3 regions of the Peribacillus sp. B2I2 genome follow, and region 3 is predicted to be linked to each of the others. Evidence: riboswitches for the same ligand, from Rfam matches in the RefSeq annotation. Region 3 holds a riboswitch; each other region holds the start of a gene.
What was found. A riboswitch is a leader RNA that binds a small molecule or an ion and turns the genes downstream of it on or off. The one in region 3 is predicted to bind S-adenosylmethionine.
Positions count from the first base shown of each region.

Region 1: it holds a riboswitch for S-adenosylmethionine, as region 3 does, so the genes downstream of both, ABIE66_RS07070 (Fur-regulated basic protein FbpA) here and mmuP (S-methylmethionine permease) in region 3, are expected to answer to the same signal.
Region 2: it holds a riboswitch for S-adenosylmethionine, as region 3 does, so the genes downstream of both, ABIE66_RS25670 (O-acetylhomoserine aminocarboxypropyltransferase/cysteine synthase family protein) here and mmuP (S-methylmethionine permease) in region 3, are expected to answer to the same signal.

Region 1 is NZ_JBGCCB010000001.1:1,383,501-1,393,674, forward strand. It holds gene ABIE66_RS07035 (aldehyde dehydrogenase family protein) at 1-503, opposite strand, end outside; gene ABIE66_RS07040 (MFS transporter) at 775-1,980, shown strand; gene thiE (thiamine phosphate synthase) at 2,019-2,651, opposite strand; gene thiM (hydroxyethylthiazole kinase) at 2,632-3,447, opposite strand; gene thiD (bifunctional hydroxymethylpyrimidine kinase/phosphomethylpyrimidine kinase) at 3,444-4,250, opposite strand; gene thiW (energy coupling factor transporter S component ThiW) at 4,219-4,740, opposite strand; gene tenA (thiaminase II) at 4,756-5,445, opposite strand; TPP riboswitch at 5,543-5,647, opposite strand; SAM riboswitch class I at 5,807-5,911, shown strand; gene ABIE66_RS07070 (Fur-regulated basic protein FbpA) at 6,089-6,277, shown strand; gene ABIE66_RS07075 (aspartyl-phosphate phosphatase Spo0E family protein) at 6,538-6,732, shown strand; gene ABIE66_RS07080 (GNAT family N-acetyltransferase) at 6,806-7,312, opposite strand; gene ABIE66_RS07085 (DUF459 domain-containing protein) at 7,528-8,229, shown strand; gene ABIE66_RS07090 (DinB family protein) at 8,560-9,042, shown strand; gene ABIE66_RS07095 (M15 family metallopeptidase) at 9,118-9,657, shown strand; gene ABIE66_RS07100 (acyl-CoA thioesterase) at 9,788-10,174, shown strand, end outside.
Region 2 is NZ_JBGCCB010000001.1:5,132,567-5,142,740, forward strand. It holds gene ABIE66_RS25670 (O-acetylhomoserine aminocarboxypropyltransferase/cysteine synthase family protein) at 103-1,413, opposite strand; SAM riboswitch class I at 1,515-1,621, opposite strand; gene ABIE66_RS25675 (thioredoxin family protein) at 1,769-2,080, opposite strand; gene ABIE66_RS25680 (toprim domain-containing protein) at 2,081-2,446, opposite strand; gene gcvH (glycine cleavage system protein GcvH) at 2,540-2,923, opposite strand; gene ABIE66_RS25690 (arsenate reductase family protein) at 3,019-3,375, opposite strand; gene ABIE66_RS25695 (acyl-CoA dehydrogenase family protein) at 3,517-5,304, opposite strand; gene ABIE66_RS25700 (acetyl-CoA C-acetyltransferase) at 5,378-6,556, opposite strand; gene ABIE66_RS25705 (3-hydroxyacyl-CoA dehydrogenase/enoyl-CoA hydratase family protein) at 6,635-9,019, opposite strand; gene ABIE66_RS25710 (YuzL family protein) at 9,230-9,361, shown strand; gene ABIE66_RS25715 (proline dehydrogenase family protein) at 9,412-10,174, opposite strand, start outside.
Region 3 is NZ_JBGCCB010000001.1:3,071,585-3,081,758, forward strand. It holds gene aspA (aspartate ammonia-lyase) at 66-1,496, opposite strand; gene ABIE66_RS15100 (asparaginase) at 1,520-2,506, opposite strand; gene ABIE66_RS15105 (helix-turn-helix domain-containing protein) at 2,737-3,135, shown strand; gene ABIE66_RS15110 (hypothetical protein) at 3,988-4,155, opposite strand; gene mmuM (homocysteine S-methyltransferase) at 4,751-5,713, opposite strand; gene mmuP (S-methylmethionine permease) at 5,710-7,098, opposite strand; SAM riboswitch class I at 7,186-7,288, opposite strand; gene ABIE66_RS15125 (hypothetical protein) at 7,316-7,456, shown strand; gene ABIE66_RS15130 (flavin reductase family protein) at 7,517-8,125, opposite strand; gene ABIE66_RS15135 (alpha/beta hydrolase) at 8,146-8,754, opposite strand; gene ABIE66_RS15140 (ring-cleaving dioxygenase) at 8,754-9,701, opposite strand; gene ABIE66_RS15145 (ring-cleaving dioxygenase) at 9,726-10,174, opposite strand, start outside.

The sequences.
Region 1 (10,174 bases), 1.7 Mb from region 3:
TTCCATGGGATGATTTGGCCGACAACACCAACAGCCTCATGTTTTGTGTAGTTAAAGTAATTTCCGCTTACCGGAATGGTCTGTCCAACAATCTTGGTGGACCAGCCAGCAAAATATCTCATATGTTCTATAGCTAAAGGAATGTCGGCATTGGTAGTTTCACTGATTGGTTTTCCATTATCCAACGTTTCCAATTGAGCAAGTTCAGTTTTATTTTCTTCCATTAAATCGGCAAGTTTATACATAAGCCTACTGCGTGCAGCCGCGCTCATCCTTGACCAAGGACCTTCATCGAATGCTTTGCGTGCAGCTTTGACGGCTAAGTCGATATCTTCTTTATCAGCTTCATAAACATCGGCAAGTTTTTGTCCTGTAGCAGGATTAGGAGTGGAGAAGGTTTTTTTTGAAGCACTTTCCACAAACTGACCATTAATATAGAGCTTTTTTGGTCCTGTTAAAAATTTTTGTAGCTTTCCACTTACTTCTAACGTTAGATTTGTCATAATTACCCTCCTGAATAAAATGATTAACTTGGGCAAAACATGATGACTTATTGATAACGCTATGATTTATGCCAATTTTTATGATAAATGAAAAAAAGGGAATATTCAATCTATAACATTCGACAGAATATCCAAGATTTCTTTATCATTTTAAAAATGAAGTGTTTTTTTGTCATGACATGTGTAATTACTATAGCAAAAATGAAAGTTAATAGTTAAAATGAATAAGGATAAAATAACTAGAAGGTCTAAAGTTCATCAGGAGGAATATATGGGAAATAATGCGAAAACGATATCGCAGCGTAGATTACTTGGTGTTGCGGGTCTTGGATGGATGTTCGATGCACTTGATGTCGGTATGCTTTCTTTCATTATTGTTGCTTTGAAACAAGAATGGAACTTAACCAGTGAACAGGTTGGCTGGATTGGGAGCATAAACTCTATAGGGATGGCTGTTGGAGCCGTTTTCTTTGGTGCAATGGCTGACAAGGTCGGACGGAAGAATGTCTTTATCATTACTTTATTATTGTTTTCAATTGCAAGTGGCGTGTCTGCAGCAGTCAGTACACTCAGCTTGTTCTTGATATTGCGATTTTTGATTGGAATGGGACTCGGAGGAGAACTTCCTGTTGCCTCGACATTGGTCTCTGAAAGTGTTGAAGCTAGTAAAAGGGGAAGGGTGGTCGTTCTTCTTGAAAGTTTTTGGGCAGTTGGCTGGATATTGGCAGCACTCATTTCCTATTTCATCATTCCTGCTTATGGTTGGCGGGTTGCATTGTTATTGAGCGCCGTTCCCGCTTTATATGCACTGTATCTGCGCTTGAAACTGCCGGATTCACCGAAGTATACGGAACTTGAAAAAAAGCAGAGACCATCTGTATTAAGCAATATGAAAAGTGTCTGGAAAAAGGAATACTCCCGCCAAACCCTTGTGCTGTGGATTCTGTGGTTTTCCGTGGTCTTTTCTTATTATGGGATGTTTTTATGGCTGCCAAGTGTGATGGTCCTAAAAGGATTCAGTATGATTCAAAGTTTTGAATATGTTTTGATCATGACACTTGCACAGCTTCCAGGCTATTTTTCAGCTGCATGGCTGATAGAGAAGATGGGACGTAAATTCGTTTTGATCACATACTTAATCGGAACGGCCATCAGTGCCTTTTTCTTTGGATCGGCAGAGGGGTTGGCACCACTGATAGTTTCTGGAATGTTCCTATCTTTCTTCAACCTAGGGGCATGGGGTGCGCTTTATGCGTATACACCTGAGCAGTATCCAACTGCAGTTCGTGGCACAGGTGCTGGTTTAGCTGCTGGCATCGGCAGGATTGGCGGTGTCCTGGGTCCATTGCTTGTAGGGTATTTAGTTGCTGCCGATACTCCGATTTCAACGATTTTCACCATATTTACAATTGCTATTCTAGTGGGGGCCGTTGCTGTAGCTTTTGGGAAGGAAACTAAGAATACCGTTTTGACATAAACAAAAGGGAGGGGACTGAATTCAGTCCCCTCATTTCGTCATTTAAATTCTTTTATTATTTTTAAGAGGAATTCGGAGGCAGTCTTCGGACTATCAGCATTCATGATGGCTGAAACGACTGCCGTACCGGATAGCCCGCTATCAGAAAGAGAGGATATGTTATCGGCAGTTATACCCCCGATGGCAACGGCTGGAATCGAAACGCTGCGGCAAATTTCCTCCAGATCTTCAATTGCCATTAGCGTTGCATCTTGTTTGGTCTTCGTAGGGAAAACGGAACCGACTCCGATATAATCTGCTCCATTTCGTTCGGCTTCGATTGCTTCTTCAAGAGTGGAGACTGATACCCCGATAATCATATCGTCAGGAACCATTTGTTTGATGACAGGCAGTGGAAGGTCATCTTGCCCAATATGAATTCCGTCAGCTGCAACAGCAAGTGCTATATCTACCCGGTCGTTAATGATAAGGGGAATGGACAGCTCGTTCAATAACTGTTTTAATGCAGAAGCTTTTTTATAAAAGGAAAGGGAGGAATTGTTTTTTTCTCTAAGTTGTACGATCGAGACTCCTCCTGAAACCGATTCTGTAATGATTTTGGTCAAAACTTCTATTGCTATGGACTCTTCCGTAACTAAGTATAAACTTAAATCAATTTTGGATTTCTTCATTTATTTTCACCTCATGCATCCAGGTTTCCTTATTCATTCTTGATATGGCATCGATTAATCTCACACGAAACGTGCCTGTTCCTTCATCTTCTTGAAGTTTTGCAGCAGCCAGTTCCCCTGAAATGCTCATGGTAGAGATACCGGCAACTGCAGCAGCATAGAAATCGTCCGTGACTCCGGAAAAGGTACCGATAAGAGCAGTGGCCATGCATCCGGTACCTGTAACATTTGTTAAAAGGAGGTTCCCGTTGTCGATTATGGACGTATGTTTTCCATCACTAACAGCATCCTTCGCTCCGCTGACTACGACGACACTATTCAATTTATTTGCCGCTTGTGCAGCCAGCTCAGCATTGCTAATAGTAAGTTCCCCCGAATCCACCCCCCGTGTAACGATATCCCCACCCATCAATCGATGGATCTCACTCGCATTTCCGCGAATGATTTGGAAATTAACCTTACGTAGGAGTTCTGTGACTTGCTCTGTCCGATAGGCGGTGGCACCTACTCCCACCGGGTCCAAAATGACCGGGATATCCAGGGCATTTGCCGTCTTACCGGCAATCTCCATTGCTTCCAAAGCTTTATCATCAATCGTACCGAAATTAAGGACCAATGCATCGGCTAATTTGACCATATCCGCCACTTCTCTTGGGCTCGATGTCATAACAGGCGAACCACCGATGGCAAGGGTGGCATTTGCACAGTCGTTGACCGTAACAAAGTTGGTGATTTGGTGAACGAGTGGTTTTCTTTCTCTTACCTTCACGAATAAATCGGCTGCAGAAACCTTCATATTAATTCACTCCGTTCTTTTTTTGAAAATGAATGAAAATGATGGACAGGTCCATGACCCTTACCGATTGAAAAGCTATTACGAATGGCTTCAGAAATATAGGTCTTGGCCTGTTCGATCGACTCCAGCAATGTCAGTCCATTTGCCAGGTTGGATGTAATGGCGGATGACAGGGTACAGCCTGTACCATGTGTGTTTTTTGTATGAATGCGTTCTCCCTTTATCCAGTGGAAGTCAGTCCCATCATAAAAGAGATCATTTGGATTTCCCGCTGCATGGCCCCCTTTAAGTAAAACGGCTTTAGGGCCCAGTTCTTGTATGGATATGCATGCCCTGTAAAAATCTTGTTTCGTTCGAATCGACAAGCCAGTAAGAACTTCCGCTTCTGGTACATTTGGGGTTGCAAGTGTTGCAAGCGGAAGCAATTCCGTTTTTAAGGCAGAGACGGCTTTTTCGTCCAGCAAATGGTGGCCGCTTTTGGAAATCATGACAGGATCAAGGATAACGATGTCAGGTAAGAATGTTTTAAGGGACGCAGCAACTGTTTCCACTATTTCTTTAGATCCAAGCATACCTATTTTTACTGCATTGACACGAATATCTTCAAAGATGGCTGCAATTTGATCAGAAATGATAGCTGTATCGATGGCCTGAATTGAACGCACTTCCATTGTATTTTGTGCGGTTACGGCTGTGATTGCTGACATTCCAAAGACCCCATGTGCAGAAAATGTTTTTAAATCCGCTTGTATTCCAGCACCGCCCCCTGAATCAGAGCCTGCGATGGTTAATGCTGTTTTCATAAAAAAACCCCTTCATATAATTATTTTTTAGAAGTATTTTAAGTAATATGAAAGCTAAAATCGCACCTGCGAATGAACTAAGCATAAAAGCTGGTAAAAAACCAAAAAGAGCAGCTTTTTCTCCCAATAGGAGGATTGCAAGTGGATAACAGGCTAGGGACCCGAAAATCCCGGTCCCGATCACTTCCCCTAAACAAGCGAATTTTAAGCTTTGTGTTTTTCGATATACGACGGCAGCCAAAAGTGCACCGATCATGCTGCCAGGAAAGGCGAAAATTGAACCGGTACCAGACATGTTTCTAATGATGGAAACTAAAAAAGCTTGTGTTACCGCATAAGCAGGTCCTAATAATACGGCTGTCAGGACATTTGCCAGATGTTGAATAGGAAAGACTTTCGCAAATCCGGCAGGGATGAAAATAAATGAACTGGTTAAAGTCGTTATAGCCGTAATCATGGCGGTCAATGTCAATTTCTTGATTGGATTCATCATCATATCAACGACCTACAGTGGCCAATCCTGCTCATTTTGAACCATATCCCAGAATAAATATTCATATCGGGAAGTCACCAAAAAGTGCTTTTCTAATCTAAGTAGTTCCTTTTCGGGCATGCCTTCTGTTAATTCTTCCAACAAAGCAATCAGCCACTTGTGTGCTTCACCGAATTCAGGAGATGAATATGACCTTATCCAATCAGAGTAGCGATTGTTTTCCAATGCATCACCATTTTGTTCTTTCAATAGCAAACCGATCTCATAATAATCCCAAGCACATGGCAGGAGACATGCTATCAGGTCTGCCAAAGTGCCATGCTGAGCTGCATTTAGCATGTAACCCGTATAGGCTAGAGTGGTTGGTGTGGGTTCTGTATCTTCCAATTCCTTGGAGCTGATTCCGAATTCCGCAGCATAATGCCGATGGATATCCATTTCAACTTGAAGGGTTTCATTTAAAATACTCGCAAACTTTGCCATGGTTTCGATATTATGAGCTTTGATGACACCTAAAGCAAAGAGCTTGGAATAATCCATGAGATAGATATAGTCCTGCTTCAGGTAATAGGCAAATTTCTTTTCAGGAAGTGTGCCGTTTCCAATTGCCTGGACAAAGGGATGTGAATGGTTCCTTTTCCAAATCTCTTTTGCCCGTCCATGAAGTCTATCACTGAATGTTTCTAATTTAGTATTCTCCATTGTTCATCCTCCTTTAAAATGGATCCCCTTGTTTACACCCAATAAAAAAAACCCGCTCCTGAATACGGAACGGGGTAGATGGATAAAGTCTGTAAATGGACGATATCATCCACTTCCCTCCGCCGGTATGAGCCGGTTCAGGTTCAAAGGGTCCGGAACTAATTCCATCTCAGTCTTAAAAAAGACTCCCCTAGTGGTGTGAATTGTATGTAATTACTGACATCATATCAGAAAGACAAGAAAATGCAACCCGTATTTGAAAGAGGTAATCCTTTATGGCACGGAAAAAAAGGGAGATCCAGGTAATTGACATTTGATGATTATTGAGATAAAATCATGTCTACATCAATTATATATTGAATTCTTATCCAGAGAGGTGGAGGGACTTGGCCCAAAGAAACCTCGGCAGCAGACCCATTTTGGGAACTGTGCTAAATCCAACAAGCATATGCTTGGAAGATAAGAAGAGCCGTACGGACACTGTCAGCCTCTTCTTGAATTAGAAGAGGCTTTTATTTTTGCGGTATAACGTTTAGTGACATAATAAAAAAGGTATATATAATTTGGTGAAAATCAAACCAGTTAATACAGTTTAGCTCAACTAGAAGCAGGCTCTATGATGACTAGGAAAGGAGCCATTTACATGGCGGAATTATTTAAGAGGATTGAACAGAGGAAGGCAAAGCTTATTGAAGAGTTATTGGCCAATGGAGTATACAAAACCTCTGATGAAAGGCACCTTTACGATGCCCCGTTAAAAGTACTTGAAGATGAATATAAGATTGTTATAAATAGACCTAATAACGAGTCTCCTTCGGAATGGATGACATAGTAAGCGATAGACTATATTTTGGGTTCTTGGGATAGGGATATGAAGTAAGCATTCGCAATGTATCACACTTGTGGATGCTTTTTTTATTTAAGTTTATATAGTGGATGTCACAAAATATACATAATTAGAGACTGAAATAGGCTTTTTGTCACATTTAACCTATGAAATAACACATTTAATTTCTGTAAAATAGTTGATTTTAACTACGAGTTTCATTATGATGAAAGTGTAAAAATATTGAAAAATTAGGAGGTGTTTATATGATTTGCCGGAAGGTAACTATAGAAAAAGTAGAAGAAAAGAGAGAGGAAATGATCAAATTGGCAGCAATTTATGGTTTTACAAGTCTTCTAACTGTTCAAGCAAGTCAAGAATTGGATGCGCTGTTAAATGCGTTGACAAATAAAAGAGAATCTGAATATTTTTCCCTCCAGAAAGTATATAGGTATTTTTAAATTCACCATTTCGTCCTCTTTTAATCAGAGAAAAAAGCTACTACACAAGGCAATAGCTTTTAAATAAATATATTTAAATATCGACACGTTTACCAAGAATGATCAAATCCCGTTCAATGCCATCCAGCTCGGCAACTTGAGGTAAATGTGCCCATTTTTCAAACCCGAATTTGGAAAAGAGCTTCAGGCTTGGGGCATTGTGGGCAAAAATGAAACCTAATAGAGTCTTCACCCCTAATTTTGGGCTCACTTCAATTGCCTTTTGAATCGAAATTTGTCCGATTCCTTTTCCCCGGAAATAATCATCAATATAAATGCTGATTTCAGCCGTGGAATTATAGGCCGGCCTCCCATAGAACGATTGAAAGCTCATCCATCCAGCAGTTTCCCCTTCTATAGTAATTATAAATAGCGGTCGACTTTCTGAATCATGTTCCTCAAACCATTTAACCCTCGATTGTACGGATATAGGTTCCGTATCAGCCGTGACCATTCTTGAAGCAATTGTCGAATTATATATTTCAACGATCCTGGGTAAGTCCGATAGTTCTGCCTCTCTAAACTCTATGTGCTCTTCCATGATTTAAACTCCTATCTATTTTCTATCTCCAGAATAAAGGGTATCGCCGCTTTTTTATTAAGGGACGGTGAATGAAACCCAATCCATTGAAAGTTTTATACTATCATACACTCTTTGCTCTTTATCTGACAATTCATTTTATATGTTAGGACTACAGATTTTTGGGTATTTAAAAGATTAAATACTTCATAGTAAATAGACAAAAGGAGAAGCAAATGAAAAAAATAGCAGGTTTATTAATTATTGTACTAATAATTTGTTTCGCTGCATATAAATTTCAAGCCTCGGAAGCGAAAGATGTACAAAGGGTGATGGCTTTTGGAGATTCGTTAACCTATGGAAAAGGGGATAAGGACGGGGAAGGATATGTAGACGGTCTGGAGGATGAATTGAATAATCCGGAATCGGAACAAAAAGTGAGTTTTTGGAATTACGGTATAAAAGGTCAGGAAACGGATGGGGTAATGAAGCAGCTTGACGATTACCGCATTAAAACGAAACTTGATAAAGCCGATACTTTCATCGTTTATATTGGAACGAATGACTTGATCAATAGTAACGGCGGGAACTTGGAGAAAATAAGTGACCGAAAAATCGATGATGGTAAACGGGAGTATATCAACCATCTGGATAAGATTATATCAACACTGATAAAGGCAAACGATAAAGCGGATATACTGGTAGTAGGGCTATATAACCCAATTAAAGACAATGAAAAACTTGAAAAACACATTCTAGATTATAACCAAGCAATAAAGGGAATAGCGGAAAAGGATGATAGGATGGTATTCATTCCTACAAATGATCTTTTTGAAAATAAAAAGAAAACAGAGTATTTCAGTGATAAGATACATCCGAATGAAAAAGGGTATCAACTCATTACGAATCGGGTTCTGGAAAGTTATGATTTCAAATGAAAGCAAAAATGCATAAGTCGCTAGGAATTTGATATGGCCTTTAGTTGGGAAGAGAACTGCAAAGATCTGGGGTGCTTGTATCTGCTTTTGTGGCTGAATGGAGTATCCTCCAATGATGGCGATCACTCCTATTTAGAATACCCTTGATGAATTTTGATAGTCCTTTATATTAGGTGAATTTTACCTTTATGACTATCATAGAGCTGTTCAAAAAATAGACAACTTTTAATTGGTTCGTTTCTGTCAAAAAGTATTATTATTTTACACATTCATATAGGTCATGGAATAATTATAGGAGATTAGCCAGGCTTATAAGAGGAGATGCTAAGGATGAATGATAATGAAAAAATCAGGGAAGAACTTTTAAATGCGGTCAACGGACTATCGGATGAACAGCTGAACGCGCATCCTGAAGCAGGACGATGGAGCATCATTCAGGTGTTGGATCATTTATATTTAATGGAACGGGCCATAACAAAGAGTATTGCCGATAAATTGAAAAGCGACGATAGCACTCCGGCTGTTAATAAACCGATCGAGCTTACATTAAATCGTGAAGTGAAGGTTCAGGCCCCGCCATTTGTCATTCCGTCAGAATCATTCCAAACTTTGAATGAGGTTAAGGATAAGTTGTCCGAATCTCGCAAAGCTTTTATAAGAGTCGTTGATCATGCAAAAGAAAATGATCTGGAACAAAAGTCTTTTCCCCACCCTTTGTTTAAAGAATTAAGCTTGAAGCAATGGGTCCCGTTCGTGGGACTCCATGAAAAACGGCATTTAATGCAAATAGAAGAATTAAAATCAAAGTTATAATAGAAGAAAAAAACTCATCCGTCTTTGGTTGAGTTTTTGACTTTCAGACAGTTATAGTAAAGGAAGGGTTTTTCAGTGAAAGCCACTTGGGTAAGGACATGTCTGATATTGGGCTTTTTCGGATTGTTGTTGGGGCTCTTGTTCAAGTATATGCTTCCGCCTGATTTAGATGAAATCAAACTGACAGACGAGCTGAATCCGATCGTCGCCGACAAAAAAGACGAGCTTATTCAATTGGCCAATGACAAAGGCATCCCGGTAATCATTACGGCAGGGTTCCGTTCTTTAGCCGAGCAAAATGAACTCTATGAAAAAGGCCGTTTAAGCACGGGGAACATCGTAACGAATGCAAAAGGTGGGGAGTCTCTTCATAATTTCGGTTTGGCGATAGATTTTGCCCTCCTAAACAAACAAGGTGAGGCCATTTGGGATATGGGTTATGACGGCAACGATAATGGAAAGTCGGATTGGATGGAAGTCGTAACCATCGCTAAAGGGTTAGGTTTTGATTGGGGCGGGGATTGGACAGGGTTTAAGGATTATCCTCATTTACAAATGACATTTGGTTTGAGCCTGCGTGAGCTGCAACAAGGCAAGCAGCCAAAAGGGCAGTGAGAGTGGGACGCTTTATTTTAACCGAATAATTTTGACTAAAAGCAGGAAAATAAGCATGTGAATTGATTTACAGGTAATAATTCGATAAAGTGGACTAGTGAGAAATCAGACTTAAAGGAGTGCAGTCACCATGGAAGAAATAAAACATTGCCGGGATTCTTTGGTCATAAAAACAAGCCTTGTCCTCCCGCCGGATACAAATAACATTGGTACGATGTTCGGAGGCAAATTAATGGCATACATTGATGATGTAGCGGCTATATCCGCCATGCGTCATGCTCGAAGCAACGTCGTTACGGCATCAACCGATTCTGTCGATTTCCTGCACCCTATTCACGAAGGAAATGCAGTTTGCCTGGAAAGCTTCGTGACCTATACGGGCAGAACATCAATGGAAATCATCGTAAAGGTGATTGCAGAGGATTTAGTTACAGGAGATCGGAATTTATGCGTCATTTCCTTTTTGACCTTTGTTGCCATTAATGAAGAAGGTAAACCAATACCGGTTCCACGTTTG
Region 2 (10,174 bases), 2.1 Mb from region 3:
TTGTATATCATTAAGTTCTTTAGTATGTTGAAATTTTATCATAGATAAAAAAGGAGCGCAATGTATAATATTTCTAGTTCAAGAATGCCCAGGACTTTTTGCTTAAACCGTTTTAGAAGTCAAGGAGACGATATTCGTCGCTTTTTCAATTGCCTGCTCCAAATCTTCTATTAAATCCTCTACATTTTCAATCCCAATGGATAAACGGACTTGATCAGCACGCACACCCGCTTTCGCCAGACCTGCATCATTCAATTGCTGATGGGTCGTACTGGCAGGGTGGATGATCAAACTCTTCGCATCCCCTACATTCGCTACATGGGACCATAATTCCACCGAATTGATAAGTTTCGCCCCGGCTTCGCGGTCTCCCTTAATTCCAAAAGTCACAACGGATCCTGCTCCCTTGGGCAAATATTTATCCGCAAGGGCTTTATCGGGATGATCCTCATTAGAAGGATGCGAAACCCAAGTCACGGCAGGGTGATTTTTCAAATATTGAAGTACAGACTTCGTGTTCGAAAGATGCTCTTTCATCCTTACATGCAGCGTTTCAAGTCCAAGCGTAAACTGGAATGCGCTTTGGGCACTTAGCGCAGGGCCTAAATCACGAAGTAACTGCACTCGGGCTTTCGTTATAAAAGCGGCTGGTCCAACTGCCTCGGCGTATACCAGACCGTCGTAACTTGGATCAGGCTCCGTAAAGCCAGGGTAGTTTGGTGAGTTCCAATCGAACTTCCCTCCATCCACGATGACACCGCCTAAAGTGGTTCCATTTCCCAGAAGCCATTTTGTAGCGGAATGGATGACAATATCCGCTCCAAAATCAATTGGTCTGCATAGATACGGTGTAGCGAAGGTATTATCAATGATTAAAGGTATCCCGGCATTGTGGGCAATGTCAGCTACCGCTTCGATATCAAGGACCCTCAAACTTGGATTTCCGATTGTTTCGGCAAATATGGCTTTAGTTCTTGGCGTTATCGCCCTTTTGAAATTTTCAGGGTCATCAGGAGAAACGAACTTCACTTTAATCCCATATTTCGGAAGAGTGTTTTCAAAAAGATTATACGTACCGCCATATAAAGTGGAGGCTGAAACGATCTCATCCCCTGCACCGGCAATATTCAGGATTGACAGTGAGATGGCAGCCATTCCGCTTGCTGTTGCCAATCCGCCGATACCGCCTTCCAATAAGGCCATTCTTTCCTCAAAAACGCTGACCGTGGGATTATGTAGTCGTGTATATATATAGCCATTCTCCTTTAAGCCAAATAAATTCGCTGCATGGTCAGTGTCTTTGAACAAGTATGCATTGCTTTGGTAGATAGGGACTGCACGTGCACCTGTTTCATCAGCTTGCAGACCGCCATGAACACTCAATGTTTCGAAACGCAACTTTTTCTCTGACATACTATTTCTCCTCTTTCTCTATGGATTTAGTAGGAATTATATTGAAACCGGGCCTTTCAAAACAAAAAAACCACTTCCAAAAGAAGAGGTTTTAAAAACGCACCTCATCTTTTCAGAGCTAACACTCTGCTGGAATTAGCACCGTATATAAATTTATACCGGTTGCCGGGCTTCGTCGGGCCAGTCCCTCCGCCACTCTTGATAAGAACTATTAAATTCAGGATGCTTTCTTAATACAAAATATAACATTTTAGAATTAATCAGTCAATGAATTGTTAGAATATTCTTTGTTCAATTCCAATTTGGCCGCCACTTGTCCACAACTAAAAAAACCAATCCGTTTCTGATTGGTTTTTCAGCTGATTTCCTTAAGCAATCCATATAAATAAGGAACGGATTGAAAGGCATATATTTTTCTGTGCAGCTGCCCTTCTTTGAAAAACAATAAACACGGGACACTTTCAATTTCATATGATTCGGCAATAGCTTGAACATAATTCATATTCATTTTACCTGCCTTCAGTTCCGGGAAAAGTTCCATGGATATCGTCAGCATCTTGGAAGCCACCTGACAGGTGCCGCATAATGGCGTATATAAATATAAGCAAAATGTTTCCCCTTGTTCAACGGCAAGCTTACACTCTTCTTCTTTCCATTCCTGAATCAATTAGTCGTTCACCCTTTGACTTAAAAATTTCATTTTAACATTCATATTGGCAGATAAAAGCACAGTTGCGATATGATGTTCAGGTGAGCTCTCCACTTCTTTGTACATTTTATTAATATACAGGTGGTTCGCTTCCGGCATTTCCCTTCGGAATTGCTTCCGGAGCTTTTCTCCTGATTCATCTGCGTCAAAAAGGAGATAAACATCACGGTCCATCAATTCATCCACCAATTCATCAAGCTTAGTTAATGATATGGTCCCATTCGTACATCTAATTTCCACATCTTCATTTAAAACGGAGGCAACTTTTCTTCTATCGGAACTGCCTTCTACAATGATCACTTTATCGAATTCGCCCCATTCCATGTCATCACTCCATCTCACGAATTATGTGCGCAACTGCGATTGTACAAAATGAAAAAGAGAGCAGGCCTTTTCAGTCCCCCCTCTCCTTCGTTTTTAACCGTTAATCAAACTCTCATATTCTTCAGCGCTCATCAGGTTTTCAATATCACTGCTATTTGATGGTTCCAGCACGATCATCCATGCTTTTTCAAAAGGAGATTCATTTACATATTCAGGGTTGTCACTTAAGTCTTCGTTTACTTCAACAACCTTGCCACTGATAGGAGCATACAGCTCTGAAACGGTCTTAACGGATTCAACACTTCCAAATGGTTCGTTCGCTTTCAGTTCATCCCCGATTTCTGGAAGCTCAACGAAGACGATGTCCCCAAGCTCGGACTGGGCGAAAGCTGTAATTCCAATGCGCACTGTTCCATCTTCGGTTTTGACCCATTCATGTTCTTTAGTGTAACGAAGTTCTTTTGGTGTTGTTGTCATTATAAACCCTCCATATGTACATCTTATTTTATCTATTCCATTATAAGGTAGATTTATTGTTTAAGTAAGGAATTAACCAAATATTTTGTAAAATTTCAGTTCCAAACCTGTTCGAATTGCTCTTCTTTGAAACCTACCGTCACTTTGGTACCATCCGTAACAATCGGCCTTTTCAGAAGCATGCCATCTGTGGACAATATATCAAGCATCTCTGCTTCAGAAGCTTCTTTCAGCCTATCCTTTAAGCCTAGCTCCCGATATTTTTGACCGCTAGTATTGAAAAACTTCTTCAATTCCAAATTGCTGATTTTATATAGTTGTTCTATTTCAGTTCGCGAAGGCGGATTTTCCGCTATATGAATCGCTTCATATTGCAGTTCATGATTATCCAGCCACTTCTTCGCATTACGGCATGTGCCGCATTTTGGGTACCAATATAATGTTAAGCCCATCATTTCACCACCTATCAATAGAATACCCGTTTTCACCACGCAATACAACGAAATGTCTTTTGAATTTCCATTGCGATTTCATGAAAGGAAATAAAGGGAATGCCTTTACGGGCATTCCCTTTACAGATTCTGATTCATTGCTTAAAGTGCATATTTTTCCGTTTCGATTACCTTAACGGAAGCTTCACGTTTTTTCGCAATGACATTGATTGGATTGTGTCTTGTCAGCTTGCGAAGTGAAGAAAGCATGATGCGAAGGGTATCGCCTGTTTCCACCGCAATTAACGTTTCCTTTGCATGCTGTTCTATTTCATTGAAAGCTTCCTGAACGAAAATTTCCGTGTAAAGCACTTTTTGTTTGTTCTTCTCCAGCCCTGTAGCCGCAATTGCTTTTTCCGTACGTAATACCACGGATTCAGCTGCATATGCAAGGGATGCTATATCAGCAATATTGGAGAGGATTTCTTGTTCTTGATCAAGCTTATTGCCGTATTTCTGTGCAGCAAGGCCAGCTGCCAAAATACCGATTTTCTTAGCGTTTCTAACAAGCATTTTTTCTTGTGCCAATGGCTCATCGCCAGGCTCTTCCGGCATCATCATCATTAATTCCTCTTGCAGGCCTTGAGCCTTTTGAAGAAGCGGCAATTCCCCTTTAAGTGCTTTCTTCAGGAAAGTTCCCGGTACAAGCAATCGGTTGATTTCATTTGTACCTTCAAAAATCCGGTTAATACGGGAATCACGATATGCTTTTTCAATTTCATACTCCTGCATGAAACCATAACCGCCATGAAGCTGTACGCCTTCGTCCGTAACATAATCCAATACTTCGGAAGCGAAGAATTTATTCAATGAACACTCAATTGCATATTCAGCGATTGCAGCTGCCATTGATTTCCCATCTTTCACTTGCTCATCAGTCAATTTGCTTTGCCTTTGATCATAAAGGCCAACAGTACGGTATACAGAGCTTTCTGCTGCATAAATTTTAGACGCCATTGTTGCAAGTTTTTCTTTCGTCAAGTTAAAATCGGAAATTTTCGTTTTGAACTGTTGGCGTTGATTCGTATAAGCAGCTGTAATCTCAAGGGCACGTTTAGATCCGCCGACAGCACCCACGCCTAATTTATAACGGCCAATATTCAGGATATTGAAAGCAATGACATGCCCTTTTCCGGCTACACCCAAAAGGTTTTCGACGGGTACATGAACATCTTCGAGGATTAATGTACGTGTAGATGAGCTTTTGATGCCCATTTTCTTCTCTTCAGCACCAGTTGATACACCTTCATAATCACGCTCTACAATGAAAGCAGAGAATTGTTCGCCGTCGATTTTGGCGTATACACAGAAGACATCTGCAAAACCTGCATTTGTAATCCATTGTTTTTCACCATTTAAAATATAGTGTGTTCCTTCAGCATTCAATTTCGCAGTCGTTTTTGCCCCCAAAGCATCTGAACCTGAGCTTGGTTCCGTTAAGGCATACGCAGCAATTTTCTCACCCGTTGCCAGTAAAGGGAGATATTTTTTCTTTTGTTCTTCATTTCCGAATAATACGATCGGCAAAGATCCGATACCTACGTGTGCACCATGCGTAATTCCGAAGCCGCCTGCAAGTGCCATTTTTTCTGTAATTAATGCCGAACTGATTTTATCAAGACCCAATCCGCTGTATTCCTCAGGAACGTCAGCACCAAGTAAACCGAGTTCACCTGCATGCTTCAGTAATTTTACAGAACGGTCGAATTCATGGTTTTCTAAATGTTCAACCTGCGGCAGAATTTCATTCACCACGAAATCCTCTGAAGTTTTGGCAATCATTTTATGCTCTTCGGAATAATCTTCCGGTGTAAACACTTGATCATACGTAATATCTTCTACTAAAAAAGCTCCGCCTTTAATGAGGTTATCTGTTGTTTGATTGGACATGTTTTTTCCCCCTAAGTGATTAATGAAAGTAAACCCGCCGGAAGCATGTTGACAGCTTCCGGAAGGGATGGAATTACGCTAATAATTCAAATACTCCAGCAGCTCCCATTCCGCCGCCGATACACATTGTCACAACTCCGAATTGTTGGTTTCTGCGCTTCATTTCATGAAGCAGGCTTAATGTCAATTTTGCTCCAGAACATCCCAGTGGATGGCCTAAGGCAATGGCTCCGCCATTTACATTGACAATCTCTTCATTCAGCCCCAGCTCACGAATGATTTGAATGGATTGGGAAGCGAAGGCTTCATTCAATTCAAATAAACCAATATCGGATAACTCAAGGCCTGCTAGTTTCAAAGCTTTAGGAATGGCTGCAATCGGTCCGATCCCCATAATTTCAGGCGGTACCCCCGCTACAGCAAAGGAGCGGAACTTACCAATCGGTTTCATCCCCAATGACGAGGCCTTTTCCCCATCCATGACCATGACCGCGGCTGCTCCATCACTCGTTTGTGATGAATTCCCTGCTGTTACGGATCCTGTAACAGCGAATGCAGGTCTTAGTTTTTTCAGCACTTCAACAGTCGTACCCGGACGAACGCCCTCATCCTGTGAGAATGTGAATGATTTTTCCTTTAATTTAAGATCTGGACCCACTGAGCGAAGGGTTACGTCAACCGGTACGATTTCATCCGAAAACTTTCCTTCTGCAATGGCCTTAGCCGCCTTTTGATGACTTCGTACAGAAAATGCATCTTGATCATCACGGGAAATCCCGTATTTTTTTGCAACGGCTTCAGCAGTGTGACCCATACCCATATAATATTCCGGGGCTGTTTCCGCAAGTTTCGCGTTCGGACGCGTTACATGACCCATCATTGGTAAAAGGCTCATGGATTCCGCTCCGCCTGCAATGACTGTATCACTTTGGCCGAGCATGATTCTTTCCGCTCCATAAGCGATACTTTGCAACCCGCTTGAACAATAACGATTTATGGTTATGGCTGGTACTGTATAAGGCAACCCTGCCAACGCTCCAATGTTACGCGCCATGTTCAATCCTTGCTCCGCCTCAGGCATTGCACAACCGATAATCAGGTCATCGATGGTTCCTTCATAATTCCCTGCACGCTTTAACGTTTCCTTTACAACAAGTGCCCCTAAATCATCAGGACGTACATTAGCTAGAGAACCTTTTTTCGCTCTTCCTACCGGAGTCCTTGCTCCAGCTACTATTACCGCTTCTTTCATGAGGATCCCCCTTACTCAATTTTAAGCTATCGATCTATTAATCTTCCTTATCGGTTTGGCCATATCTTCATCTAAACATCAATTACGGAGTGGTTTCCCTTTAACGAGCATGTGCTGCATCCTTGCTTGAGATTTCGGCATCGAAATCAGTTTTAGGAACGCTTGTTTTTCCAGGTTCAAGATATACTGTTCATCTACTTCCGTGCCAAACGGGAGTTTCCCCCCTGCCAGGACGTATGCAAGCTCTTTGGCTATGACAAGGTCATGATCGGATAAGAATCCAGAAAGGCGCATGGATTCCGCCCCTAAGAGAAGTGCGGCATATCCCGTTTCACCAACGACAGGAATCTTTGTGCGGGCAGGAGCGGTATAACCTTGTTCATACATGGAAATGACAGCCTGCTTCGCATCATATAGTTGATGATCCGCATTCACACTTATTCCATCATATGAATTAAGGAAATTATTCCCGCGTGCTTCCTCAGCAGAGGTCGAAACCTTTGCCATGGCGACCGTTTCAAATACTTGGTTGGCCACTTTCTGTAAATCAAAGTCGACACCCTTCGGCATATTCCTCAATGTCTTGACATAAAGTTCTTTAGTCCCGCCGCCGCCAGGGATCAAACCTACACCAGCTTCCACCAGTCCCATATATGTTTCAGTCGTTGCCTGGATGTGCGCAGCCGGAAGGGATACTTCAGCACCCCCGCCAAGTGTCATATTAAACGGGGCAACCACTACAGGAACTGCACTGTACTTAATTTTCAGCATCGCCTTTTGGAATTGGCTGATGACCATATCGAGTTCAAAAATATTGTCATCTTGCGCTTCCATCAACATCATTGCAATATTGGCGCCTACACAGAAATTCTTGCCTTGGTTTCCGATGACAAGGCCTTTAAAATTCGCTTCCGCTTCGTCGACCGCCGCATTGATCATTTGCATGATATCCAGACCGATTGCATTATTCGGCGAAGTGAATTCAAGAATGGCCACTCCATCGCCGATATCTATCAAGCTTGCACCACTGTTTTTCTTGATTACGCCTTTTTGCTTCTTGATTGCTTTAAGATTGATCACCTTAGGATTTTCGACAATTTCTTTATATTCACCATTATCATAATAGTGGACTATGCCATTTTCTTCTTTATAGAAAGAAGTGATTCCCTTGGCGAGCATATCCTTTACCCATTGCGGAACGGAGATGCCTTCCGCTTCCAGACGGGCTACCGATTTCTCTACACCTATAGCATCCCAGGTTTCAAATGGACCAGTGGACCATCCGAATCCCCATTTCATCGCTTGGTCGATTGCCACGATGTCATCCGCAATGTCCCCAAGCAGTTGGGCAGAATACACAAGCGCCGGATTCAGCACATTCCAAAGCAATTGGCCAGCACGGTCTTCGCTATAAACAAGCGCTTTCATTTTATTTGGCAAGCCCTTGGCCTGTTTAGCCATTTCAATGGACGGCGCTTTTAATTTTTTTCGTGCATCATATTCAAGCGTTTCGGGATTCAATTCAAGGATTTCTTTGCCTTTTTTCAAGAAAAACCCTTGTCCTGACTTGCTTCCAAGCCACCCATTCTTAAGCATTTCATTCATGAAATCAGGTATTTTGAAAACTTCTTTTTCTTCTCCATCCACCTGGTCATATACGTTTTTGGCAACATGTGCAAAGGTATCCAATCCAACTACATCAAGTGTCCGGAAAGTCGCGCTGGTTGCCCTTCCGATCAACGGTCCTGTAACCGAATCGACTTCACCGACACTATATCCGCCTTTTTGCATTTCCCGGAGAGTGACCAATAAACCATAAGTGCCAATGCGGTTTGCGATGAAGTTTGGCGTGTCCTTGGCTTGGACGACACCTTTCCCCAGTACATCTTCGCCAAATCGTTTCATGTATTCGAGCACTTCTGGTGAAGTTGCTTCAGTAGGGATGATTTCCAACAATTTAAGATAACGCGGCGGATTGAAGAAGTGGGTTCCCAGGAAGTGCTTTTGAAAATCCTCCGAACGGCCTTCTGCCATCGCTTCGATTGAAATTCCGGATGTATTCGATGAAATGATGCTTCCAGGTTTACGATGCTGATCAACCTGGGCAAAAACACTTTGCTTAACCTCAAGTTTCTCAACGACCACTTCGATGACCCAATCGACATCCTTTAAACGGCTTATATCATCTTCCAGGTTTCCCGCCTCGATCAACGCAATATTTCCCTTAGCCGAAAGCGGAGCTGGTTTCTGTTTTAAAAGTTTAGTAATCGCAGTTTGGCTAATGCGGTTACGCACTTGTTTATTATCTAATGTAAGACCCTTTTTCTTTTCATCCTCAGTGAGCTCACGAGGTACAATATCCAATAATAAAGTCGGAATGCCGATGTTAGCAAGGTGTGCAGCAATCCCTGATCCCATAACTCCTGACCCTAGAACAGCAGCCTTTCGTATTTGTCGAACCAAGTTCATATCCCCCTTACGCAATGTATTGAATGAATGCTCATTCATTTTTAACCCAAAAATTTTTTGAATATTTTTTCTTATTACTAATATAGAATATATTTGGAAATTCCGCAATGATTAAACAGGAAAAAAATATTTTTTTCTCCAAATTCCTTTGGTTATTTCTCCTCCGTTCAGTAAAAAATAACCGTGCAGGAGGTGACTTATAAAATGAAGCGTAAAGATAATCCTTCTAAAGCAGCCGTAAGTGCAGCAAGCGTTAAAGGCAATGCCGGCCCTGGCGCTGAACGTCAACATGGAATCAATAAAGTGAACAGCCAGAACAATCAGTTTAAAAAATAAATCCTTCTTAATTTGAGCAGCCGTCCCTTATCCGGGGCGGCTCTCGCTTCCTATTTCTTGAATAGGCCTTTTAAAACGAAAGCAATATTGGCCGGTCTCTCCGCAAGGCGGCGCATGAAATATCCATACCAATCCGTACCATAAGGAACATATACCCTTACCTTATATCCTTCTTCAGCAAGCTCAAGCTGCTTTTCATTGCGTATGCCATATAACATTTGAAATTCAAATCGATCCCGGGGAATTCCCTGATCTTTGACCAAGTCCCTCGTAAAATCGATGATTTTATCATCATGTGTGGCAACTGCGGTATAATTGCCATTCAGCAAATGCTGCTTGATAATTTTCTTGAAATTCTCATCCACATCTTTTTTCTCGGGAAAAGCCACTTCCCTCGGTTCTTTATAAGCTCCTTTAACAAGTCTTAAATTCGGATGGTATGCATCCAGCTCCTCAATATCCTTCTCAGTCCGATACAGATAAGCTTGGATTACGGTCCCCAATTCATTATATTCAGACTTTAGGTTTTTGAATACATCCAAAGTTGGCTGACAGCGCGGAAAATCTTCCATATCAAGCGTCACGAAAACCTGATGGGCTTTAGCTTCATCCAAAATCCTCCGCATGTTATTCATTACGACCCGTTCGGACACATCCAAGCCCATCGAGGTCAACTTCAGGGATAACTGTGAATCCAGTTGATTTCTGCCAATCATGCGAATCGCTTCGATACACTCATCTGCCATCTTCCCTGCTTCATGTTCATCTTCAATGAATTCACCTAAATAATCAAGGGTAACAGCAAGCCCTTTC
Region 3 (10,174 bases):
TGGTCCAATAGGCATAGTCATACCAACAAAATTATATAGTTTAATGTCTTCTACAAATTTACTGGTTATTCCCGATCGAAAAGAGATGCACCTGCTATACCAGGCTTTGTCATCTCATAAGGATTTAAAATTAAATCCAATTCTTCTTCAGTTAACACATCATACTGTAAACAAAGTTCGCGAACTGATTTTCCTTTTAAAATCGCTTCACGCGCAATACGTGAAACCACTTCGTAACCAAGGTGCGGGTTGACCGCTGTAATCACTCCAACACTTTGTTCGACATAATCTTTTAAATGTTGCTCATTCGCTTCAATGCCTTCTAAACAATAATCTGTAAAGACATTGAAAGCATTGTTCATAATGCTGATAGATTGCAATAAATTGAATACAAGCACTGGCTCCATTACATTCAACTCTAGTTGCCCCGCTTCTGATGCTAAGCATATCGTATTATCGTTCCCGATCACTTGGAAAGCGACTTGATTAATTAATTCTGGCATTACTGGATTTACTTTTCCTGGCATGATGGATGAACCTGGTTGACGAGCTGGAAGAGTGATTTCTCCTAATCCCGCTCTTGGTCCTGAAGCCATCAAACGTAAATCATTAGCAATTTTAGACATATTCATCATACATACTTTCAATGAAGCTGAAACTTCAGTATATGCATCCGTATTTTGGGTTGCATCTACTAAATGTTCTGCTCCGACAAGTGGCAATTCACTGATTTCAGCTAAATACTTAACAACATTTTCAATGTAACGCGGATCTGCATTTAATCCCGTTCCAACTGCAGTTGCTCCCATATTCACTTCATATAAATGTTGACGTGATTGACTGATTCTTTTTATATCCCGCTCTAATACGCGACTATATGCTTCAAATTCTTGCCCGAGACGAATTGGCACTGCATCCTGAAGATGTGTGCGACCCATTTTGATAACATGATCAAATTGTTTTGCTTTATTCTTTAGGACCGTACTCATCTTTGTCATTGTTTGTATTAACTGCTCTAATAGTCGTAGTGTTGATAAATGAATGGCAGTTGGAAATACGTCATTCGTCGATTGTGACATGTTAACGTGGCTGTTTGGACTAACATGAACATACTCACCTTTATTGTGTCCCATAAGTTCTAACGCTCGGTTGGCAACGATTTCATTAATGTTCATATTCATCGAAGTGCCCGCGCCGCCTTGAATTGGGTCAACGATGAAATATTCATGCCACTTTCCATCGATCACTTCATCTGAAGCTTTAACGATAGCGTTTCCAATACCTTCATACAAGCGTTTGGTATCCATATTTGCTAAAGCGGCTGCTTTTTTTATCATAGCAAGTGCACGGATCATTTCTTCATTGACTTTATAACCGGTAATCGGAAAATTTTCTACAGCGCGTAAAGTTTGTATTCCATAATAAACATCTGCTGGAATTTCCTTTTCCCCAAGAAAGTCTTTTTCAATTCGGTATGTTCTCTCATCTATCAACATTTCCTCTTGCCCCTTTGTTTGTTCTAGAATGTAATGTCCTCTGCAATCGGTGTTTCCATCAATTCCTTCACCTTTTTGGGATCCTGTGTCTTTGCTAATATCCACATCAACTTAGGAACGATGGCTTCTGTATTCATATTTCTGGAACGAATGATGACATTCTTATTTACTTTTCGTCCCACTTCGTATATATCCATATCCTCCCCTTCCTCTAAACATTGGGTAGTAATGACAATGGATATTCCACACTCGACCAACTCATTCAACTTCTCTAAAATATTTCTTCCTTGAAACGGAATACCTCCGCTCCCATAACTTTCAATTACAATTCCCCGGTATTGATTTTTCAGAAAATCAAAGAATTCGGGCTTAATCCCCGGATATAGCTTAACCAAAGCAACATCAGTACAAATGGAAGCATCTAACTTGGCTTCCTTATTCTTTGTTGATTGAACTGGCTTAAGATACTCAATTTTATCTTTTGATATGGAAGCAATATAAGGATAATTAATACTTTCAAACGAATCATAGCTTTTCGTTCTCAATTTAATGGCCCTTGTACCCTGGATGACTCTACCATCAAAAACTACATATACGCCTCCAATATCTTCACAAGCAAACCGAATCGCATCAGAGATATTTCTTTTGGCATCCGTCTTTTTAAAGGCAATTGGGATTTGAGAACCTGTAATAATAACTGGTTTCCCTAAATCTTGTAACATATATGAGAGCGCAGCTGAAGTGTAAGCCATCGTATCTGTCCCATGGGTGATCACAAAGCCATCGTAATCATGGTAGTGCTCATGGATGGATTGTGCCATTTCTGTCCAATCTTCCGGCTGCATATTTGTACTATCGATATTCATCAAAGGCTTACTATCAATCTGACATACATCTAATCCCGGAAGGTGACCTAAAATTTCGTCAGCTTTCATCCCTGGAACCAGTCCATTTTCCCCTTCTAACGATGCAATTGTACCACCGGTAGTAATTAACATCAACTTCTTAATTTTTGAATTCAATTTCTCCAATTTACTACCCCCTATAAAGCCTCCCTGTATCCCAATCATTCTAAGCATCTCAGAAAGGATGTATTCATTGTAAATGTTCATGTTACGCGTACATCACATGTAATTATAGTTCTGTTCAAGTGTGAAATCAAGCTAAAGTTATTCATTACGCGTACACTTTATTGTCATATGATGGTATAATGGATTTATATAAAAGGAGAGTAATAAAAATGATATTAAATAGATTAACTACATTAAGGAAGTGCAAAAGGTGGTCTTTGCAATATACGGCTGACAGGCTCGGAATCGCCAAGAGTACCTATGCAGGTTACGAATCGGGCCACCGCCGCCCTTCATTAGAAACGATTAATTTATTAGCCGGCTTATATGATACATCCACCGATTATCTTCTAGGTAGAGTAGATTATCCAGCTTCTCTGCCTAAAGAGGTTTCCACAGAATCACTTCAGGTCTTGGAATTAACCGATTTATCAAATATGAAGCTTTCTGTCGATGGAATTTCTCTTTCTGAAGAAGAAACGATTCAATTTATTGCTTTTATTAGAGCTAAGCGAGAAGTGGAAGTAAATCGAGATAAACTTAATAAAACAAAAGAGCCATTGGGCTAAGTTCTGGTAAGTGGAATCTGATATAACCTTTCATTTAGCAACAAAAATACGAAATCAAATTGCTATTTTCCTGAAACATTTATGAGGGACAGAACCGTTTGACATAAAGCAGGGTCTTATAGTTATAAAGTGGACTTATTGCACTATCTCCTGATAGTTGGAATTTAACTTACTTGGAAAATTAAGATATGGTAGGCTTGATAGATTCTTTAAGAACATGAACTCCCTTAACTTTTGTTAGGATAAGTTGTCCTCGTTATTGAAGTTCGCACTTCCATGACTAAAATGATCGCTATTTTTTTATGACAAGATAATATGTGTACAAATAGATTATACTACTAACTGGTCTGGGCTCTGTAATAAACCAATGTCCCAAGAAAGTAAGTTGGAGGTTTTTTATCATTTAATAGAAGAAAGTCGTCTTATCATAGATCCTCCATTATTTTTATCCTGTTTTCCACTCTTCTTACAAAAAAAATTTAACAGAATTTTTTGTAATTCTTCCGTTTTCCCTCGATTTTTTCGCTTATTTACATTTAATCACTCCTACTTTCCCTCTTTATTATTTGCAATGACAGAAAAAACCATAGCAAAGCTCATGGTTTTTTCCCAATCTCATATATGGAAATTAATGAAATCTTTAAAAGAAAATACGAAGCTGAATGGTGGAACCATCATCATGAAGTGGAACATACGTTATTATTCATGTGCTGTTTTTCGGAAAGCGAAATTTTATAAGCCTTAAAAGAATGGGAAATTGCTTAAGCAAACAATAAAATTGCAATACCTTGCTAGTACTATCTTATGAGCATATTTAAAAAATGACTAAACTATATACTGCTTCCCAATAAATTAAGGCATCTCGTCTTCTTTTTCCCGATTTTTAAAAGCTTCATGTGTGACAATATCCTCTATCTGTTCATATTGTCGACTGTGTTCTTTCTCTTCGCTTATTCTATTATTAGGTAAATTCCCTGGATGTCCTTTTTCTTTGTGATTAAAATTTTTACCACGACTCATATTCATTCTCTCCTTTCTATTCTTGTTTGTTTAGTTTTCCCAAGCGTAAAAAAAATATGATTTAATTTCCCTTTTTACTGATCGTGAATCATTTTGTCAATAAGGAACTTTCATTCTAGGTTGACTCACATCTCATTGCTTCTTGCTTTAATGAAGGCTGTTTTACATTGTTGCCTTAAGCAGTTTGGCTAAAAAAGTAAAGGTGAATCTGAACCTGCGCAAAATCGGATACATTACTCTCTAAATCCCGAGAGATAGCACCTAATATTTCCAAATCCCTCCTTTCTCGTTCAATATTCGTCTAATTGTACATCATGATCCAAGCAATCAAGCGGCAAGATCTGCAACCACCGTTAAGTAGGCGCAATTCGGTCAAGGGCATACATGAAACGAATCACTTATTTCAGAAGCCCCTTGAAACAATAAGCAATTCTCCCTTTCCTTTCAATAACTCAAATCTGAATAAAGAGACAAAAAGAACAGGAACCGCCTGATTAAGACGATTCCTGTTCTTTTTATTTTTGACAAGACGAGAGGGAGGGTTTCCCCACTTCTTACATAGCTTATAAAAACAGTTTGAAATCCAGAAAAAAGGCTATGAGGATACCACCTCGGATGGTCGCCACTTTCTTGAAATCTCTTCAATATGATGAGGTGCCGTTCTGCAGCAACCTCCAATCAAACGTGCCCCTGCATGGTGCCATTCTTCGGATTTCAGGTCGAACTTGTTACAAGATTCTTGACCATGCCATGTTTTGGTATCCGGATTATAAGTTTCACCAGAATTCGGATAAACAATAATTGGTTTTTTCGTGTTTGCACTCAACACATTGATAGCTTCCGTGACAACTGATACTGGTGCACAGTTAATGCCAATCGCTGCAATTTGCTCATTTTCCTCAAACAACCTCGTACACTCCTCCAGCAATGTACCGTCACTTATCGCTTTCTCATTTTTCAAGGAAAAGGATAGCCAAGCATACACTTCTGGATAATCTTTCAATAATGAATCCAATACTTTTGCTTCTTGAAGGGATGGAATCGTTTCAAATGCTAAGAGATCAGCACCTGCTTCAATCAAAGCTGATATTCTTGGGCGATGAAATTCTACTAAGGTTTCATCTGAAACACCATAGTTTCCTACATATTCTGAACCATCTGCAAGGTAGGCCCCATAAGGTCCAACTGATGCAGCAACCAATGGCTTGGGTCTATTTGTTTGCGTTTCATCCTTCCAATAATCATCCCTTGCTTTCCTTGCGAGTAACACCGTTTTCCGAATTAACTCCATGGCCTCTTTTTCTTGTATCCCACGCAGGGAGAAACCTTCAACGGTGGCTTGGTAGCTTGCAGTTATCGCACAGTCCGCTCCAGCACGAAAATAAGCAGAGTGAACCTTATAAATCACTTCTGGATTTTCAAGTAATACTCGTGCAGACCACAGGGGATCGTCCAAATCACATCCATACCGCTCAAGCTCTGTAGCTAGAGCTCCGTCCAGAATCATGACTGAATGATCTCGTAAAATAGCGTCAATTGGGTTTATTTTATTCTTCATGATTTTACTCCTCTTTTCTTTGAAGATTGTGTAATATAATAAGTTCCATAGCAAAACAAAATAAATGGAATACCACAATAAAGTGCTATCCGTTGTGTAGGGTCAAAGGCAATTCCTATACAAGAAGCAAGACAGAGCATGAAAGAAACGATTGGTACGAACGGATATAATGGTGTACGATAAGCCAAATCATTTACTGAATTTCCTTCTTTTATAAAACGTCTTCGGAATAGGAACTGTGAAGCGCTAATACTCATCCAAACTACAACCACCGCTAGACCCGAAATGGATACAAGGACGATATACACCGTATCCGGTGCAATAATACTCGAAAACAAGGCTAAACCACCACCCAACATACTGAAAATGACTGCATTTATCGGAACACCTCTTTTTGTTAATTTTGCAAATATAGGTGATATCGTTTTCTTATCTGCAAGGGACCAAAGCATTCTGGAAGAGGCATATAGACCTGAGTTTGCAGCAGACAAAATGGCAGTTAAAATAACAAAGTTCATGATATCCGCTGCATATGGCACTCCAATTCGTTCAAGTACTGCAACAAAGGGGCTCTCTAATACACTTGCATCCGAAACAGGCAATAATGCGGATAATACAACGATGGTTCCTACAAAAAAGATGATCAATCTCCATAATGTCATGCGGATTGCCTTTGGTATCGTTTTTTCTGGATTCACAGTTTCTCCAGCTGCAATTCCGATTAATTCAGTTCCAGAAAATGCGAAATTCACCGCAAGCATCGTCATTATAATGGCAAAAGCACCATTCGGAAATAAACCTGCACTTGTAAAATTGGAAAATAGCGGTGCTGATTGTGAGTTAGTCATTGGAATAAAACCTACCATTGTCGCTGCTCCCAAAATAATAAATATCACAATCGCAATTACCTTTATAGACGCAAACCAAAATTCGGATTCAGCGAAAAACTTAACGGTCCAAGCATTTAATGCCAAAACCAATATGGCAAATAGAGCACTCCATATCCAGACATTGATTGATGGAAACCATCGCTGCATCAACAATCCTGCAGCCGTGAATTCCGAACCTAGTGCAACAGTCCAGGTTAGCCAATATAACCAGGCTACTGTAAACCCTGTCCCTGGTCCGATGTATTTGGCTGCGTAGCTATGAAACGCACCTGTCTCGGGCATATGTACTGCCAGTTCACCTAGACATAGCATGACTAGATAAACCACTAATGCTCCAATCAGATACGAAAGGATGGTGCCAAACGGGCCAGCCTGCTGAATCGTATAACCCGAACTTAAGAACAAACCTGTTCCAATCACCCCGCCAAGCGATAGCATGATTAAATGCCGTGTTTTCATTTCCCTTTGAAATTCTTGTTTCCTTTTGTTCTCCATTCATACTCTCCTTTATCCTGCATCCAGAAAAAACGAAAACGCACTCTAAAAAGAGTGCGCTACTGACAAATAAAAACGAAACGTACGGTCTTATCTATCAAGGTTTCACCCCCTGGAATTAGCACAGTGTCTTAGCGGACCTGTTGCTGAGGTTTCATAGGGCCAGTCCCTCCACCTCTCTGGATAAGAAATTAATTTTTTATAACTTTATCAATCTATGAAAAAATTGTCAAGTTTTGTTTTGGAATATAAAGAATTCCCTTTACATTCAGACGATTTTGTCACCTCCGGCATGATTGCTTGTTTTGGTACAGTCGCTCACCGTATTAGAATTGCAGATAATGCTAACCGGGAATAATTTTGATATAAAAAAATGACGACATCTTAAAAGATGACGCCTTTTTTTCTTTCTTATCACTTAAGGTCGTTCCATTTCAAATAATTCCCCTAGTTTTGTATAAGTATGACCCGCTAATCTTGCTACAGGTTTAAGCCCATTCTGGTCAATTCGGCCATTATGGTAAATATCTTGCTCTATATGATAGCAGACTATTTTCCCTATCAATAAATCACAACCAGGTTTATCTAGGGAACCTCCCAATGGAATCGCATGCTCTAATCTACATTCAAAGCGTACCTTCGCTTCTTGCAATCCTGGTACGGATACCTTATCACTAACAGCCGTCGTGAAATTGGTCAGGCCCAATTCACTTTCATCCGATGGGAGTTCCTTGGCCGTTCGATTTGCATCAGCAACATTGTTTTCATCAGTGATATGAACAACGAATTCCCCTGATTGAATTGCATTTCGGGCAGTGTCCTTTGAAACTCCTTCTTTCCGTTGAACAGAAATGGAAATCATCGGAGGATTGGAACTGACTATGTTAAAAAAGCTGAACGGCGCTATATTGATGGTACCGGTTTCGGATTGTGTCGTAACCAGAGCTATGGGTCTCGGTATAATGCTTCCAGTCAAAAACTTATAATTTTCCCGTTCAGTCAGACTTTCAGGATTTACTGAAATCATCTTCATTCCCTCTTTCATTCTTATATAAAGTTCTTATGAAACCATGAACCTGCTGCCTCGACCTCTGAACGTGTTAACTGATGACCGTAATTTTCCCAGTGAACTTCCACCGAAGCACCAGCTTGCAATAAAAGTTGATTAAGTTCATCCGTTTCTTCTGCCGGGCAAATCGGATCGTTTTTACCTGCAGCAATAAATACAGGTATTTCTGAGAGTGACGGCATAGCAATCCCGCGTCTAGGCACCATTGGATGATGAAGAATCGCTCCTTGTAGTGCCCCTTCGAAATGGAACATCAAACTTGCCGCTATATTTGCACCATTAGAATAACCTAATGCTACCACTCTGTCACGGTCGAAGTCATATTGTCCGGACGCTAGTTCCAAGAAGTCATTAAGCTCATTCGTACGGAAAATCAAATCTTCTTCATCAAAAACCCCTTCAGCTAACCGGCGGAAAAAACGAGGCATTCCGTTTTCAAGTACATTTCCCCGTACGCTCAATACGGATGAACCCGGTGAAACCATTTCCGATAATGGCAAGAGATCTGTTTCCGTTCCTCCAGTACCATGTAAAAGCAAAAGTAACGGAGCTTCTGGATTACTTCCTTTTTGAAAAATATGCTTCATCATTTATCCTCCTCTAGTACTCTCGGCACTGCCGGCAGTAACGTTTTCTCCATGATTCCCCTTTTTTCTTCCAGCCATGGCGGCAGCATCAATTTACTACCCATCGTTTCCTTCGTCTCATCATGAGCAAAGCCAGGTGGATCTGTGGCAACTTCAAAGAGTATGCCTCCATCTTCCCGGAAATAAATGGCATCGAAGTATTGACGGTCTGTAAATGGGGTCACGCCATAGCCATTGTTACTGATATGTTCTCTCCATTCTTTATGATCTTCATTATCGCTTGCACGCCATGCCAGATGATGGACAGTTCCTACTCCGATTTTCCCATTTGGCAAAACGTTTTTTTTAACATCTATTAAATTTCCGATGTCCGATGTGGATTTGAAGCGGATGAAATCGTCCTCTTCCCCGATCTTTTGAAGGCCCATCACTTCCTCTAATATTTCCATCGTTTTGATCGGTTTTGACGTAAATAATACAGCACCGCCGAATCCCTTGACCGCCTTATCAGCTGGTACACCGCCGAATGACCACTCGCTATTTTTACCTTCTTTACGCTCAACCAGTTCAAGTTGTAAACCATGTGGGTCTTGGAATTTCAGATATTCCTCACCGAAACGTGATGACTTTTCAAAGTCTATATTAAATTTACCCAAACGCATTTCCCAGAAGCCCATTGAACCTTCCGGAATGGCATATGTCGTAATCCCCACTTGTCCAGAGCCAATTGTCCCTCGGTATGCCCCAGGCCAAGGAAAGAAAGTGATGATAGTACCCGGTGAACCTGATTCATCTCCGAAATATAAGTGATAGGTGCCTGGATCATCAAAATTAACGGTTTTCTTCACCATACGCATTCCTAATACTCCAGCATAAAAATCCACATTCTCTTGAGGATTGCCTACAATTGCGGTTATATGATGTATTCCTGCATTTTGCTTTCGCATGCCGATTACTTCCTTTCCCTTTGATTAATTTGTTGATTTAGTATTCAGGGGTTTTAAATTCGATTCAATATCTTTTCTTTTCGATTCTAAAAATGGTGGCAGTGCGAGGTTCTCACCTAGGTGCTCCTCTGCTTCATCCACTGCAAAACCAGGTCCATCAGTCGCTAGTTCAAATAATATGCCATTCGGCTCCCTAAAATATAGTGAACGAAAATAAAAGCGGTCCACATATCCCGAGTTCACGAATTTCGATTCACTAATTTTCTCTATCCATTTTCTCAGTTCTACTTCATTATCCACCCGGAAGGCAACATGGTGTACTCCGCCTCTCCCCAATCGTTCTCGGGGAATGTCATTCCTTTCTTCGACATGGACTTCCGCTCCTGTTCCTCCCTCACCTGTCTCGTAAACGACAATCGGATTTTGCCCCCTAATTGAGGATGGGTATGTGCCTGATTTCCTGAACCCCAATA